2 regions of the Ruegeria sp. YTSA072 genome follow, and region 2 is predicted to be linked to the other one. Evidence: riboswitches for the same ligand, from Rfam matches in the RefSeq annotation. Region 2 holds a riboswitch; the other holds the start of a gene.
The links. A riboswitch is a leader RNA that binds a small molecule or an ion and turns the genes downstream of it on or off. The one in region 2 is predicted to bind thiamine pyrophosphate.
Positions count from the first base shown of each region.

Region 1 (7,342 bases), on a different contig from region 2:
ATCCGCATCATGGAAGAGAACACGGAACACCCGTTGCCAACGGCCAGTCTTGCCCGCCGCGTTGGGGTTTCAACCCGGCAGTTAGAGCGCCAGTTCATGCTGCAACTGAGCACATCGCCCGGAAAATTTTATAGAAAGATCAGATTAAAAAAAGCGTTTACCCTGGTCTCGAACTCGCAAATGCCGATTATTGACATCGCCATTGCCTGCGGTTTTGCATCAACCTCTACGCTTGCCCAGACATTCAAGGCCGAATACGGCAAAACACCAAAGCAATTGCGGCGCACCGATTGACCGTTATATGGCCTCTGGAATTTCTGGCAGGTTACGCTGAGGGGCCAAGGGTCTTATCTGCATCGCAAAGGCGGTAGACATTCACTTTCCTTGAACGTCCTTTGACCGTGAATTCGCCGCAGTCGATCAGATGAAAAGCCGGGCTGATCAGTCGCGCTGTGGCATCGCTGATCAAAATCGTGGTTTGCTCGTCACTTGGCAGCTCGCCTACAAGGGTCTCGATCCGGGCACAGGTGTTCACTGTGTCGCCGATCACGGTGTAATTCATCCTGTCGACGGCCCCGATGTTGCCGACAATCAGCGGTCCGGTGTGCACCGCGATTTTGACGCCGTACTCGACGCCAGCCTCAGCTAGTGATCGCTTGATTGCCATTGCAGCCCGGCAGGCGCGTTCGGCATGGTCCGTCTGGTCCTGGGGCGCCCCCCAGAACGCCATCGCCGCGTCGCCGATGTATTTGTCGAGCGTTCCGCCCTCGGCTTCTATACAGCGGTTCAGGATCTCGAAATGCCGGTTCAGCATTGCTGCCGTGGCTTGTGGCGTCATGGCCTCGGATGCGGGTGTGAACCCCACGATGTCGGCGAACATGACGGTCAGTTCGACTTCGCGCGGCAACACAAGGTTAGGGTCTCCGGTCTTTAGCATTTGCCGTACAAGGGTTCGGGGCAAATAAGTTTGAAACCAGCGCAGCCCGTCGAGCATCTTGTTGAAGGCAACAGCCTGAAGGTTCAGTTCTGAGACCCGAGATGGGGGCAGGTGGTCGATCTGGTTCAGATTCAGCTCGCTGATTTTGATGGCTTCTTCGGTCGACCTGTGAATGGGTGCCGCCAATCGTCTGGCCAACACAAGCGCCGCAATGACCGAAGCGATCAGTAAACCAAGACTGACCAGGGCGGCATCACTCAGCCGGGACCATTGGTTGCTCCAATCGCTCAGTGGAGAATACTGCCCGATCACCCACGGCTCAGATCCGAAGCCGCTGACGATGCTTGTCAAAACCAGGTGTTCTCCGTCCAGCGCCTCGACCACATATCCGACAAATGTTCCATCGTTGCCCTGAAACTCGGGTGGCTGCATCAGCATTTGTGAGATGACCGCGTCATCAAGTGCTGCGACCGAATGCAAGGGGGCGTTTGAGCTTAACGTGTTTGCAGACAGGTTCAGCAATTTGGGATGGGCCAGAACGCGGTTGTCACCGTACAGAACAAAACCGGTTGCCCCGTATTTCCCGCTTAACTCGTCGACCAGGCCCGAGAAATGGTGAACGGTAGAAGAAACGAGCACGGCCCCGAGGAAAATACCGTCTTTATAGGCAGGTACAGTCGCTGAGATATGTGTCCGGCCCTGGTCAAAGAAGGGTTCGTTCCAGAACAAACCATCATAGCCTTTAACATCTTTAAGATACTGAAGCGTGCCTGCAGCCGGAGGTTCGTATGACGTTATTAAACGTGGCCCCTCAACATCGGTGACATGTGTTGAAATAAACAGACTGCCGTCAGGATACACGATGGCAAGATCTGTCAGATACGGGACCGAAGCCACCACGCCTTTGAAGTAGGCTCTCAGAAAATCGGTGTCGTGCAGGTCGACTTCACCCGTGCTTGCGTCTTCTTGTAGGGATTGTGCCAGTTCCTCGATCGGTGTCGTCAGGCTGAAGATATCGTCTTCGATGGATTCGACGATCATCGCGGCAGACGTATTCAACAGTTCCGTCGTGTTCTGAAAATTGGCATAAGTCGAAACCAACAGAACTGCGCCCGCCGATATTGCCACCAGCCCGCCAATGGTCAGCGCCAGCAGAGTGGAAATTCGGATTTTCAACCTTGTTTGGCGGTTGCTTTGCGCCTGGGCGCTTTTGCCGATCACGCCAGTGTGCTGCGTATGCTTGTCTTCGTTGACCATCTTTGAACGATATTTAGCTTGGCGACCCGTTACAACGCCTCGTTGACTTCTGAGGCGGGATCACCGCTAGCCAAGATAGGCACGCAGACTTGGCGGCGGGTTGTCAAAGAGTTCCGTTGTCTGAACGGGGGCATGCACCGTTTCGTCTGCAACAAGTACGGTCTGGTCGGCAATACGGCGTGCATCCTGCGGATCGTGGCTGACCATCAGCAGGGTCGTTTGGGTTTCGGCCACCAGATCGGCCACCAAATCCAGCATTTCGGCTTTCAAGGCTGGCCCAAGGGCGGCAAACGGTTCGTCCAAAAGCAACAGTTCGCGCCGCTGCACAAGTACGCGGGCCAGGGCAACCCGGCTTTGCTGTCCTCCGGACAGTTCCGAGGGTTTGCGCGCGCCCAAACCATGCAAAGAAACCCGGCCCAGAGCGGACTGAACCTGTGCATCCTCGTCTTCGGACAACCGACCGTTTGGGCGCAGGCCCAGGGCGATGTTTTGTTCAGCCGTCAGATGCGGAAACAGGTTTCCGTCTTGAAACAGCATCGCCATAGGGCGCTTGCCGGGATGCAAGTTGGAAATCTGTTGTCCACTCCAAAAAATCTGACCCTTTTTTAGATCCCGAAATCCAGCGATAGTCTCCAGCAATGTGGACTTGCCCGCCCCGGACGGGCCTACAATGGCAATGCTGTTGCCAACCTCGATCTGGATATCGGCGTTTAGGGTGAAATTCCCGTTTTCAATCACACAGTCGTCAAGCTTCAGCATGCGAGCGCCCTCCTCGGTCCAATAGCCAGAATGCGCCCATGGACAGCAGCAACAGCATTAATGCCCCGCCGGCAGCCGCCTGCATCTGATAGGCGCCCATCAGGCGGTAGATTTGCAAGGGCAGGGTCGCGATCTGCGGATCGGCGAACAGTGCGATCACGCCCAGATCACCCATTGACAGAGCCGCCCCAAGACCAGCGGCGAACCCGATCTGCGGACGCATGCGTGGTAGCAAGATGCGCGTGAAAAACGTCCATTTTGTCATATCCAATGAAAGCGCGAGACGTCCGTGCCTGGCGGTTATGTCGCGCGCCGCGGGGACCAGAATGCGTAAAGCAAAGGGCAGGGCCATCGCAGCATTTACCAAAGCAGTGACAGGCAGAGCCAATGTCGTCGGGTTTGCCAAAGGCCGGATTAAGATGAACAGGCCCGTACCGATCACCAGTGGTGATGCGGCCAAACCCAAAATGCCGCTGAGTTCCACAAGCCCGTACCGGCCGCTCGCGACAGCGGTGGCCATAGGCAAAGCAAGCAAAAGCAGGACTGCGGTGCTTGCAGCGGCAACAAGGACCGAGATCAACGCGGCTCGAAAAACGATTGCGGGCATGTCAAACAACCCGGCAACTCCCGAAATTACGACCGATGCCAAAGGCAGTAGCAAAAAGACGGCCGCTGCGACGATCCAGAATACATCTATCGTCGGCGCACCCCCGTCCCAGCGGCGCAATGCGCGATCAAGGCCTGTTCCAAAACCGTCCCCGCGCGAAAACTTCAGCGCCACTAAAGCGGTCGCAGCTGTCAGGGCAAGTTGCAGGGCGGATAACAGGGCGGCGCGGCCCAGGTCGAAATCGTAGGTGAAGGCCTGATAGATCGCCAGTTCGATCGTTGTGGCCCGTGGTCCTCCGCCCAAGGTGAGGGCGACGGCGAAGCTGGTCAGGCAAATGGCGAAGATTACTGCAAGAACCCCGGGCAGGGTCCGTTTCAGCATCGGCATCTCGATCAGTCGAAACATGGCCATGCCGTTGCATCCCAGTTGTGCGGCCAGGCGATACCGTTCTGCCGGAATTTCCTGCCAGGCTTGCAACACAAGGCGTGTGGCCAGAGGCAGGTTGAAAAACACATGCGCCAGTACGACGCCATGCAAGCCGTAGATTCGTATGGGCGGCAGGCCGAAAATGCCAAGGAAGTCCGAGATCCACCCCGACCGGCCAAAAACTTGCAGCAGACCCAAAATGGCAACGATGACCGGCAGGATGAAGGGCGCGCCCAAAAGCGCAATTAAAGCCCGTCGGCCGGGGAACCTCCGACGTGCCAAAGCCCGCGCAACCGGCACTGCCAACACCACGCTGAACAATGCGGACAGTGTGGCTTGGGTCAGCGTGAACCGCAGCGCAGCCCAGTCGGCGGGAGTGAACCCGCCGCTGGTTTCAGCACGCAGTGCAACCGCCGCAAGAGTGCCCAGGATCAGCGCGGCGACCAGGGCCGCCGCACCGATACCGGGCCATGGGCTTACTGGCTGAGCGCGTTCTGCCATTCTGCCAGGGCCTGATCCCGCACGGCGGCGGCTTCATCGGGAGAGAACAGAAGCGACTTTGCCGGCACTGTCAGGGTTTCGAACCCTTTGGGCAGGCCGTCTGCCGGGGTTACGGCCGGATACATCCAGTTGGTCGTCGGAATGATTTGCTGGAACGCGTCCGAGACCATGAACTGCAAAAACTGATCCGCCAGTTCGGCCTGATCTGTTTCAGCCAGCTTTGCAGCAACTTCGACCTGCAAGTAATTGCCTTCGTCGAAAGCTGACGCGGCTTTGCTGCCGTCATCCTCGGCGATCAGGTGATAGGCCGGAGATGTGGTGTAACTGAGAACCATGTCCGACTCGCCCTCAAGGAACAGGCCGTATGCCTCGGACCAACCCTTGGTAACGGTCACGATGTTGTCGGAAAGACCAGCCCAGATTTCGGGTGCTTCCTCACCATAAGCCGCTTTGACCCACATCAGCAGGCCCAGACCGGGCGTGGACGAGCGAGGGTCCTGGATGATGATCTTGGTGTCGCTGTCCGCCAGTTCCCGGAAGTTTGCAGGTGCTGTCGCGTCCGCTTTGTGAACAAAGGCGAAGTAGCCCCAGTCATACGGTGTGAACGTGTCATCGGTCCATTCGATCGGCAGCGCGAAGTCGGCAGAGACGGAATTGGGCGCAAACAGGCCGGTTTCCCGGGCCGCTGCAATCAGGTTGGTGTCCAATCCAAGCACAACGTCCGCGTCAGAGTTTTCACCCTCAAGCCGGACACGCGACAACAGCGCGGCACCATCTTCGACGCCAACAAGGTTCAGCTCGCAGTCGCAGACCGCTTCAAAAGCTTCCTTGACCTGCGGGCCGGGGCCCCAGTCGGATACAAAGCTGTCATAGGTGTAAACGGTAAGCTGAGGCTTGTCGGCGGCGATAGCCGAAGTTGCACTCAGAAGTCCCGCAGCAATTAGCAGATGTTTCATGTCATCCTCCATTGCGGCGAGAGGGCAAGGATGGATGAAACCGAAACCCTTCCCTCCGCCGGTTCTAGCCGGTTCAGGTTCTACGGGTTCGCTTGATAAGCATCTCAGCGCGGCAGGCCGTGCTCCCCGAGGTGAGGCCGTCACTAGGGGGGATTGGCTAGAAAGACAACCAAATTCGGTGCCTCAGCGCGGCGCGTGTCGAATGCGGGCAAGTAAATCTGTCCGGAGTCCGACGCCCTTTGAACCTGTATTGCGTTTGGTTCAAAGGGCCATAGGGTCAGAAGTAACGCAGCCAAATATAAACGTTCGCGATCATCAGGGTCAGGATCATGATCGGGAATGCAATTTTGGCGAAGGCGATGAAGCCGATGGGCTGCTTGGCCTTTTCCGCAAAAGCAGCCACCGTAAGGTTGGCGCTTGCTCCCAACAGTGTACCGTTGCCGCCCAGACAGGCCCCAAGCGCCAGCGACCACCACAAGGGCTCAATCGCGTCTTCGCCGCCAAATGTATCCGCGGTGGATTCGATCAGAGGGATCATCGTTGCCACAAACGGGATGTTGTCCAGAATGGCCGACAGGATGCCAGAGGCCCAGAAGATGAAGAACGCGGTCCACATCATGTCGCCTTGGGTGAGCTCCAGCACTTTTTCACCGAAGAATGCTAGCAGTCCAACATGTTCGACACCGGCAACAATGACGAACAGCCCACCGAAGAAAAAGATTGTGACCCATTCAACTTCACCAAAGATGTGGTGAACCGACTCCGACTGTTCTTCACCGCTTTGGTGGCCATAGGCCAGCAGCATCAACAGGCCTGCACCGGCCAACGCTGACGTACCCGGCTGAATGCCGTAGCTGTGCCCCAGCGTGAACCCGAGCAAAACCAGAGCCAAAACGGCCAGAGACTTGATCATCAAGACAACATCAGTAACCGCTTCGGATTCGTTGAAACCCATAATCCGATCGCTGGCCGATTTCGGAATGCGGGCCAGTTCCTTGCGGTTCATAAGGTAAATAATGCCGGTCAGGACAACCAGACATATGGCCGAGATAGGCGCCAGGTTCACCACGAAATCGTTGAAGCTAAGCCCTGCGGCCGAGCCAATGATGATGTTGGGCGGGTCACCGATCAGCGTCGCTGTTCCCCCCACGTTCGAGGCCAGGATCTCGGCGACAAAAAACGGGAACACACGCGTTTCCAGGGCTTCAGTGATCAGCAGCGTAATCGGGGCGATCAGCAAAACGGTCGTCACGTTGTCCAGCAGGGCCGAGAACACCGCCGTAATCAGCGTCAGCATGATCAGGATGCCGGTTGGATTGGCTTTCACCGCTTTTGCGGCCTTGATCGCTACGTATTGGAACAATCCGCATTTGCTGGTGATCCCCACGATGACCATCATGCCGATAAGCAGTGCCAAAGTGTTGGCGTCCACACCCGCCACGGCCTGTTCCTGATTGATGATGCCAAACAGGACCATCAGGGACGCGCCCAACATCGTCAGAATGGCGCGGTTGACCTTTTCGGTGATCAGGACCGCATACACCAAAATCAGAATTCCGGTCGCGATCCAAAGCGGATCAATGCCCAATAGTTGTGGAACAGAGAGAGCGGCCTCTCCGTGTGACGTCGAATGCGTAGCCAAAGTTTTAGTCCGGTTTGTATAGGGTTAGCTGAGTGCGCGATCCAAAAGCGAGTTGGCGCTTACGGTGCCAACGAAACGGTTGGTTTCGGGCTCAACAAGGATCACGTGCCGTTTGTATTTGTAGATCAGGAAGATACCTTCCATCACCGGCGTGTCGGGTGCAGCAACGGGGATGTTCGAGGGCCTCGACATGTTGTCGCGAACCTTTTCGGTCTTCAGCCGCTCCATCTGTTGTTCGAAATCTTCCCGCGTCAGAT
Region 1 covers NZ_JBXWNI010000003.1:465,716-473,057, reverse strand. Annotated here, with positions in the region: gene AC2FIB_RS08860 (GlxA family transcriptional regulator) at 1-294, shown strand, start outside; gene AC2FIB_RS08855 (adenylate/guanylate cyclase domain-containing protein) at 326-2,194, opposite strand; gene AC2FIB_RS08850 (thiamine ABC transporter ATP-binding protein) at 2,261-2,953, opposite strand; gene AC2FIB_RS08845 (thiamine/thiamine pyrophosphate ABC transporter permease ThiP) at 2,940-4,487, opposite strand; gene thiB (thiamine ABC transporter substrate binding subunit) at 4,463-5,443, opposite strand; TPP riboswitch at 5,477-5,582, opposite strand; gene AC2FIB_RS08835 (ArsB/NhaD family transporter) at 5,721-7,085, opposite strand; gene AC2FIB_RS08830 (CBS domain-containing protein) at 7,110-7,342, opposite strand, start outside.
Region 1: it holds a riboswitch for thiamine pyrophosphate, as region 2 does, so the genes downstream of both, thiB (thiamine ABC transporter substrate binding subunit) here and thiD (bifunctional hydroxymethylpyrimidine kinase/phosphomethylpyrimidine kinase) in region 2, are expected to answer to the same signal.

Region 2 (7,342 bases):
TGGGCTCGGGCGCATCGTCAAAGCGAAACGTGCTGCTTCGCATCGTGCGGGCATCGAACTGAATCATCTGCCCGAGTGGCGAAGGGTCCAGCCCGAGAATAACCCTCAGCGCCATTTGCGCTTGCATCGCGCCAATCATTCCGACGACCGGACCCAACACACCAGCCGTGGCACAGCTTGCACCACTGCCCGGCGCGTCGGGAAAAACCGCCCGCAAAGATGGAGCGCTGCCGCAGAAACCGCCGACATAACCCGACAACCCTAGGACCGAGGCGCTTATCAGCGGTTTGCCAAGCGCGCGACACGTGTCCGACAATGAATAGCTTGCAGCATAACTGTCTGCGCAATCGAGAATGACGTCGGCTTGTGAGACGAAACGTTGCGAATTTAATTTAGTTAGAGCCTGATTTTTCGTCGAGATCGTAATTTCAGAGTTTAAGGCCTGACAACGCTCAGCCGCGACTTCGGCTTTGGGGCGGCCACAGTCCCCTTCGGCAAACAAGGTCTGGCGATGGAGGTTCGACAGGGCGACTTCATCGGGGTCTACGATGGTCAAATATCCGACCCCAGCACCAGCCAGCAAAGGCAAAACCGGCGCTGCCAGCCCCCCGGCCCCCACCACAAGAACCCGCGCGCCGGATAGGCGGGCCTGTCCACGCGCGCCGACCTCCGGCAGGATCATCTGACGGGCGTAGCGGCTCATCTGGTGACCTCGATCCACGCACGTAAGCGGGCTTCTGGGTCTGCATTCAAGGTGATGTCTGTCACGACTGAGACAATGTCCGCCCCTGCCTGCAGCACCCCCGGCGCGCGCTCGACACTCATCCCGCCAATACCGACCAAAGGGACTTCCCCCACGCGCGCTTTCCATTCAGTGACACGCGGCAGGCCTTGTTGTTCCCATTTCATCTTTTTCAGGATCGTCGGGTAGACGGGACCAAGCGCGACATAGTCGGGGTTCATGGCCAAAACACGCTCAAGCTCGTCATCGTCATGGGTCGAGACACCCAGTTTCAACCCTGCGCGTCGGATTGCCTTTAGATCTGCGTCATCCAGATCCTCTTGTCCCAAATGAATCCAGTCGCAGCCTGCGTCGATGGCAACCTGCCAATGGTCATTCACCACCAGAACAGCCCCATGCGCACGGCACAGATCCCGCGAAACCGCGATCTGTTCACGCACGACCGCATCCGCTTGGTCCTTGATCCGCAACTGCACCAGTTTCACGCCCAGAGGCAGCGTCCGGTGCAGCCAGTCGGAATGGTCGAAGATTGGATAAAACCGGTCGAGGTTCATGACAAAAACGCCTTTCCAATAACAGGGGTCGAGGGTTCGGCCATATCGCGCGCTTCGATCGGGTCGGCCTGATAGGCCAGTCGCCCGGCCTCGATGGCCAGCTTCATCGCTTTGGCCATTGCGGCGGGATCGCCGGCCCGTGCCACCGCGGTGTTCAGCAGAACGGCATCATACCCAAGCTCCATCGCATGTGCGGCGTGGCTGGGCAGGCCGATACCAGCGTCAATCACCAGTGGTATTTCGGGAAACTCAGCGCGCATTGCGCGCAGGGCGTATTCGTTGTTCAGACCGCGGCCCGAACCAATCGGGGCCCCCCAAGGCATCAGAACTTCACACCCTGCCGCCAAAAGGCGCTCACCCACGATCAGGTCGTCCGTGGTGTACGGAAAAACCTCGAACCCGTCTTCGCTCAGAATGCGCGCGGCCTCGACCAATTGGAACACGTCGGGCTGCAGGCTGTCGGTATGCCCGATCAGTTCCAGCTTGATCCATTTGGTGTCAAACACCTCACGCGCCATATGGGCGGTGGTCACAGCCTCTTTCACCGTATGGCAACCTGCTGTGTTGGGCAGGATAAGAACGCTCAGATCGCGGATCATCTGCCAAAAGGTTTGTCCTGCGCCTGCTTCGCGTCGCAAAGATACGGTGGCCACCCCGGCCCCGCTGTCCCGAAATGCCTGTTCCAAGATTGCAGGGCTTGGATATTGCGCGGTGCCCAGCATCAGCGGGTTCGGCAGTGATGTGCCGTAGACGGTCTTCATCGCTCACCCCCCCTGCATCGGGGCGACGACTTCGATCCGATCGCCATCCTTGATTTTACGGGCCTTGCGCAGGCTCGAAGGCACAAAACCCTCGTTCACAGCCGTCGCCACCCGGCCCGAAAACCCGCATTCCTGCAAAAGGCCGGAAAGAGTTTCGGCCTGCACGTCGCGCATCTCGCCGTTAAGTACGATCTTCATCGACCATCTCCGAATGTTTGTTGTCCAACGCTAGGTCAGCCACGCCCTTGGCCAGTGCAGGGGCCAGCAAGTAGCCGTGGCGGTAGAGGCCGTTGGCATAGATTGTCGGTCCCAGCCGTCGAATACGTGGAAGGTTGTCGGGGAAAGCGGGGCGCAGATCGACGCCGATTTCCAACACTTCAGCCTCACCAAAGGCGGGGTTCAGGGCGTAGGCTGCGCTCAGCAACTCAAGCATCGAGCGTGCGGTAATTCGGCTGCTATCCTCGGATTCGATCATTGTCGCGCCCAGCATGTAGACGCCGTCGCCGCGTGGAACGATATACAGCGGCACGCGTGGATGAAGCAGGCGTATAGGCCGGGTCAGTGTCACGTCTGGGCACCGTATCACCAGCATCTCACCCTTCACGCCGCGCAAGTCCTGCAGATATTCGCGCGCGTGCAGACCTCTGCAATCAATGGCGTTGTCCAATCCCGTCGGAGCGCGCGCATGATGGAATTCAACACCGTGATCCTGAAGCTGGTGCGACAGATCCAGTAAGGCCTGACGCGGATCCAAATGGGCTTCCGCAGCAAAGTAGAGACCCTTTTTGAAACCATGCAGATCAGGCTCTAATAAAATTATTTCTCTGTCATCAACTTCAGAAAACCCCTCCGTTCTGCGGGCGAAACGACGCAGATCCGGCAGGTCTCGTGGGTTAGCAACAACCAATGTGCCGCGCCTGTGGACCTGAGTGCGCTTGGCCCACCAGTCGATTGCCAATTGCCCCAGACGCAGGACAGGTTCCTCGGCGTTTTCATACTCGCACCAAGGTGCCAACATTCCGCCCGCCCACCAGGAACAGCCATGCGGCCCCGGTGCACCACCGGGATCAAACACCTGAACCTTGGCCCCGCGCGCGACAAGTTCGGAAGCAACGGCCAACCCGACCACGCCTGCCCCTATGATCGAACAGACGGTCACGCGGACCAAACCTGATGGAAGTGATGAACAGGCCCGTGACCTTGTCCGATTTTTAGAGCATCAGCCTGAGCGATGGCGCCCTGCAGATAGTCATGTGCTTGCGCCACGGCCTGGGGCAGCGAAAGATCCTTGGCCAATCCGGCCGCTATGGATGAGGACAGCGTGCATCCCGTTCCGTGGGTGTTGCTTGTCTGTCGGCGCGGCGCTTGAAATTGGTCCATCACGCCAAAATCTGAGACCAGTACGTCGTGGCAGATGTCGCCTTTCCCATGACCGCCCTTCATCAGGACCGCACCCGCACCCAATGCGCATAACTCGCGCCCTTGTGTAATCATCTGCTCGAAGCTGTCCGCTGGTTCAGCGCCCAGCAAACGGGCCGCTTCTGGCAGGTTTGGCGTCAACACGGTCGCGCGCGGCAACAATACGTCGCGTAGCGTTTGGATCGCCTCTTCTGCCTGCAATGCATCGCCGGATTTCGCGATCATGACCGGATCCAGAACCACCGGCCCGTCAAAATCCGCGATACTGTCTGCGACACATTGGATGATCTGAGGGGTCGCCAGCATTCCGATCTTGATCGCACCAACATCCAGGTCGGTTAGAACAGCCTCGATCTGGGCTGCAATGACGTCCAGAGGGATGCCATGCACGGCCGTAACTGCACGAGTATTCTGCGCCGTCACTGCGGTAATTACGCTGGCACCGTAGACGCCAAGCGCGGACATGGCCTTGAGGTCTGCCTGAATTCCGGCCCCGCCGCCGCTGTCAGATCCTGCGATTGTTAAGGCAATTGGTGCCATGTCGTTGCTCCGGTTCAAAATGGGCAACGGGCATGGAAAACGTCTAAGCACTATAAGACCGTTCCCTACGCCGGTATTGCCCGGATCAGGTTCGATGGGTTAGCGCGTTCACGCCTCTCAGCCCCCAAGCAGGGCACCCCAACGGTTGGGGCGACACTCTCAGGGGATGGCGGGGGAATCAAGGGCCAATTTTGGGGCAGATCACGGTCAAACTGGACTTATAAAATGCAAAAGCCGGCCTCAACGGACCGGCTTTTGTTTGATGTTCAGGTGTTCAGGTTCAGCCCTTCATACCGTCCCAAAACGACTTGACGGACGAGAAAAAGCTTTTTGATTCCGGGTGGTTATCTTCGCCCAGATCGTCAAACTCACGCAAAAGCTCTTTTTGACGGCTTGTCAGATTGACCGGGGTTTCCACGGCCAGTTCGATGAACATATCGCCGACGCCACCGCCGCGAAGGGCTGGCATGCCTTTGCTGCGTAAGCGCATCTGACGTCCTGACTGACTGCCAGCCGGAATTTGCACGCGACCACGGCCACCGTCGATGGTGGGCACTTCGATCGAACCGCCCAGCGCTGCCTTGGCCATGCTGACCGGAACGCGGCAATACAGGTTTACGCTGTCGCGCTCGAACAGCTTGTGGTCCGAAACTTCGACAAAAATATACAGGTCGCCCGGGGGGCCGCCGCGCATCCCGGCCTCACCTTCGCCCGCAAGCCGGATGCGTGTGCCGGTTTCGACACCAGCCGGAATGTTGACCGACAGCGCGCGTTCTTTTTCGACGCGCCCGGCGCCGCCGCATGATTTACAGGGATTCTTGATAATTTGACCCAGACCCGAACATGTCGGGCACGACCGTTCAACTGTGAAAAAGCCCTGTTGCGCCCGCACTTTTCCCATGCCCGAACAGGTCGGGCAGGTTGTGGGCTCAACCCCGCCTTCCGCACCCGAGCCGTCACAGGCCGAGCAGGCCACGGCAGCAGGCACGTTGATCGTCTTTTGCAGGCCAGAGAATGCTTCTTCCAGGCTTACACGCAGGTTGTAACGCAGGTCTGACCCGCGCGCGGCCCGTCGACCACCCCCGGTAGCACCGCGCTGACCACCCATAAAATCGCCGAACAGGTCATCGAACACGTCCGAGAAGGCACTGGAGAAATCGCCCTGTCCGCCAAATCCGCCGCCGGGACGGCCACCGCCGCCCATACCGTTTTCAAACGCGGCATGACCAAAACGGTCATACGCGGCCTTTTTTTCGGCATCGCGCAAGACGTCGTAAGCTTCGTTCGCTTCTTTGAACTGAGCCTCGGAATCCGGGTTGTCCTTGTTGCGGTCGGGATGCAATTCCTTGGCTTTCGTGCGAAAGCCCTTCTTAATCTCGTCCGCTGATGCGCCCTTGGACACGCCGAGCACATCATAGTAGTCGCGTTTTGACATCAGTATTTCCTTCTGCCGCAACGTAATCGGGCCGGCCCGGTGACCGGACCGGCCCGAATTGGCCCGGTTTCCCGTTACTTACGCTTTTCGTCGTCAAGATCTTCGAATTCGGCATCGACGATATCGTCTTCACCAGCCGGAGCAGCATCCGCCGCCGCAGGCTCATCCTCGGTCTCTTCAGACTGCGCCTTGTAGATGGCTTCGCCCAGCTTCATGGCGGCTTCGGTCACGTTCTGAATGCCTGACTTGATCTTGTCGGCATTCTCGGTTTCCAGCTCGTCCTTCAGCGCGACAATCGCCAACTCGATGGCTTCGATGGTGGTCGGGTCGACCTTGTCGGCATGCTCTTCCATCGACTTCTCGGTCGAGTGGATGAGGCTTTCTGCCTGGTTCTTCGCCTCAATCAACTCGCGGCGTTCCTTGTCCGCCTCGGCGTTCTCTTCGGCGTCCTTGACCATCTTGTCGATATCTTCGTCCGACAGACCACCCGATGCCTGGATGGTGATCTTCTGCTCTTTGCCGGTGCCTTTGTCCTTGGCCGAAACCGAGACAATGCCGTTGGCGTCGATGTCAAAAGTCACCTCGATCTGAGGCATGCCGCGCGGTGCGGGCGGGATATCTTCAAGGTTGAACTGACCCAGGATCTTGTTATCCGCAGCCATTTCGCGCTCACCCTGGAAACAGCGGATGGTCACAGCGTTCTGGTTGTCCTCGGCGGTCGAGAAGACCTGAGATTTTTTCGTCGGGATCGTGGTGTTACGGTCGATAAGACGAGTGAACACGCCACCCAACGTCTCGATACCCAGCGAAAGCGGGGTTACGTCCAGCAGAACCACGTCTTTGACGTCGCCTTGCAGAACGCCGGCCTGAATGGCGGCACCCATGGCAACAACTTCGTCCGGGTTCACACCCTTGTGCGGTTCTTTACCGAAGAATTTGGTGACCTCTTCGATCACCTTGGGCATGCGGGTCATACCGCCGACCAGAACAACCTCATCAATGTCGCCCGCCGACAGACCGGCGTCTTTCAATGCGGCCTGACAGGGTTTCATCGACTTCTTGATCAGATCGCCGACCAGCGATTCCAGCTTGGCACGGGTCAGTTTCATGACCATGTGCAGCGGCTGACCGTTGGCGCCCATCGAGATGAACGGCTGGTTGATCTCAGTCTGCGAGGTCGAAGACAGTTCGATCTTGGCTTTTTCAGCGGCTTCTTTCAGACGCTGCAGGGCCATCTTGTCGCTGGACAGATCGACACCGTGTTCCTTTTTGAACTCATCCGCCAGGTAGTTGACGATGCGCATGTCAAAGTCTTCACCACCCAGGAAGGTGTCACCGTTGGTCGATTTGACCTCGAACAGGCCGTCGTCGATTTCCAGAATGGTCACGTCGAAAGTACCGCCACCAAGGTCATAGACCGCGATGGTTTGGGTTTCTTCTTTGTCCAGGCCATAGGCCAGCGCAGCCGCTGTCGGTTCGTTGATGATCCGCAGCACTTCCAGACCGGCGATTTTGCCTGCGTCTTTGGTGGCCTGACGCTGGGCGTCATTGAAATACGCGGGAACGGTGATGACCGCCTGCGTGACTTCTTCACCCAGATAGCTCTCGGCGGTTTCCTTCATCTTGCCCAGAGTGAAGGCCGAAATCTGGCTTGGGGAGTATTTTTCACCGCGGGCTTCCACCCACGCGTCACCGTTGCCGCCATCCACGATGGCGTACGGCACCATTTTCTTGTCCTTCTGGACTTCTGCATCATCCACACGACGACCGATCAGGCGCTTGACGCCAAAGATCGTGTTGTCGGGGTTGGTGACCGCCTGACGTTTTGCAGGCTGACCGACCAGACGCTCATCTTCGGTGAAGGCGACGATCGAGGGCGTGGTCCGCGCCC
Region 2 covers NZ_JBXWNI010000011.1:51,459-58,800, forward strand. Annotated here, with positions in the region: gene AC2FIB_RS17005 (ThiF family adenylyltransferase) at 1-703, opposite strand, end outside; gene AC2FIB_RS17010 (thiamine phosphate synthase) at 700-1,296, opposite strand; gene AC2FIB_RS17015 (thiazole synthase) at 1,293-2,057, opposite strand; gene thiS (sulfur carrier protein ThiS) at 2,061-2,255, opposite strand; gene AC2FIB_RS17025 (FAD-dependent oxidoreductase) at 2,239-3,216, opposite strand; gene thiD (bifunctional hydroxymethylpyrimidine kinase/phosphomethylpyrimidine kinase) at 3,213-4,016, opposite strand; TPP riboswitch at 4,062-4,167, opposite strand; gene dnaJ (molecular chaperone DnaJ) at 4,297-5,451, opposite strand; gene dnaK (molecular chaperone DnaK) at 5,526-7,342, opposite strand, start outside.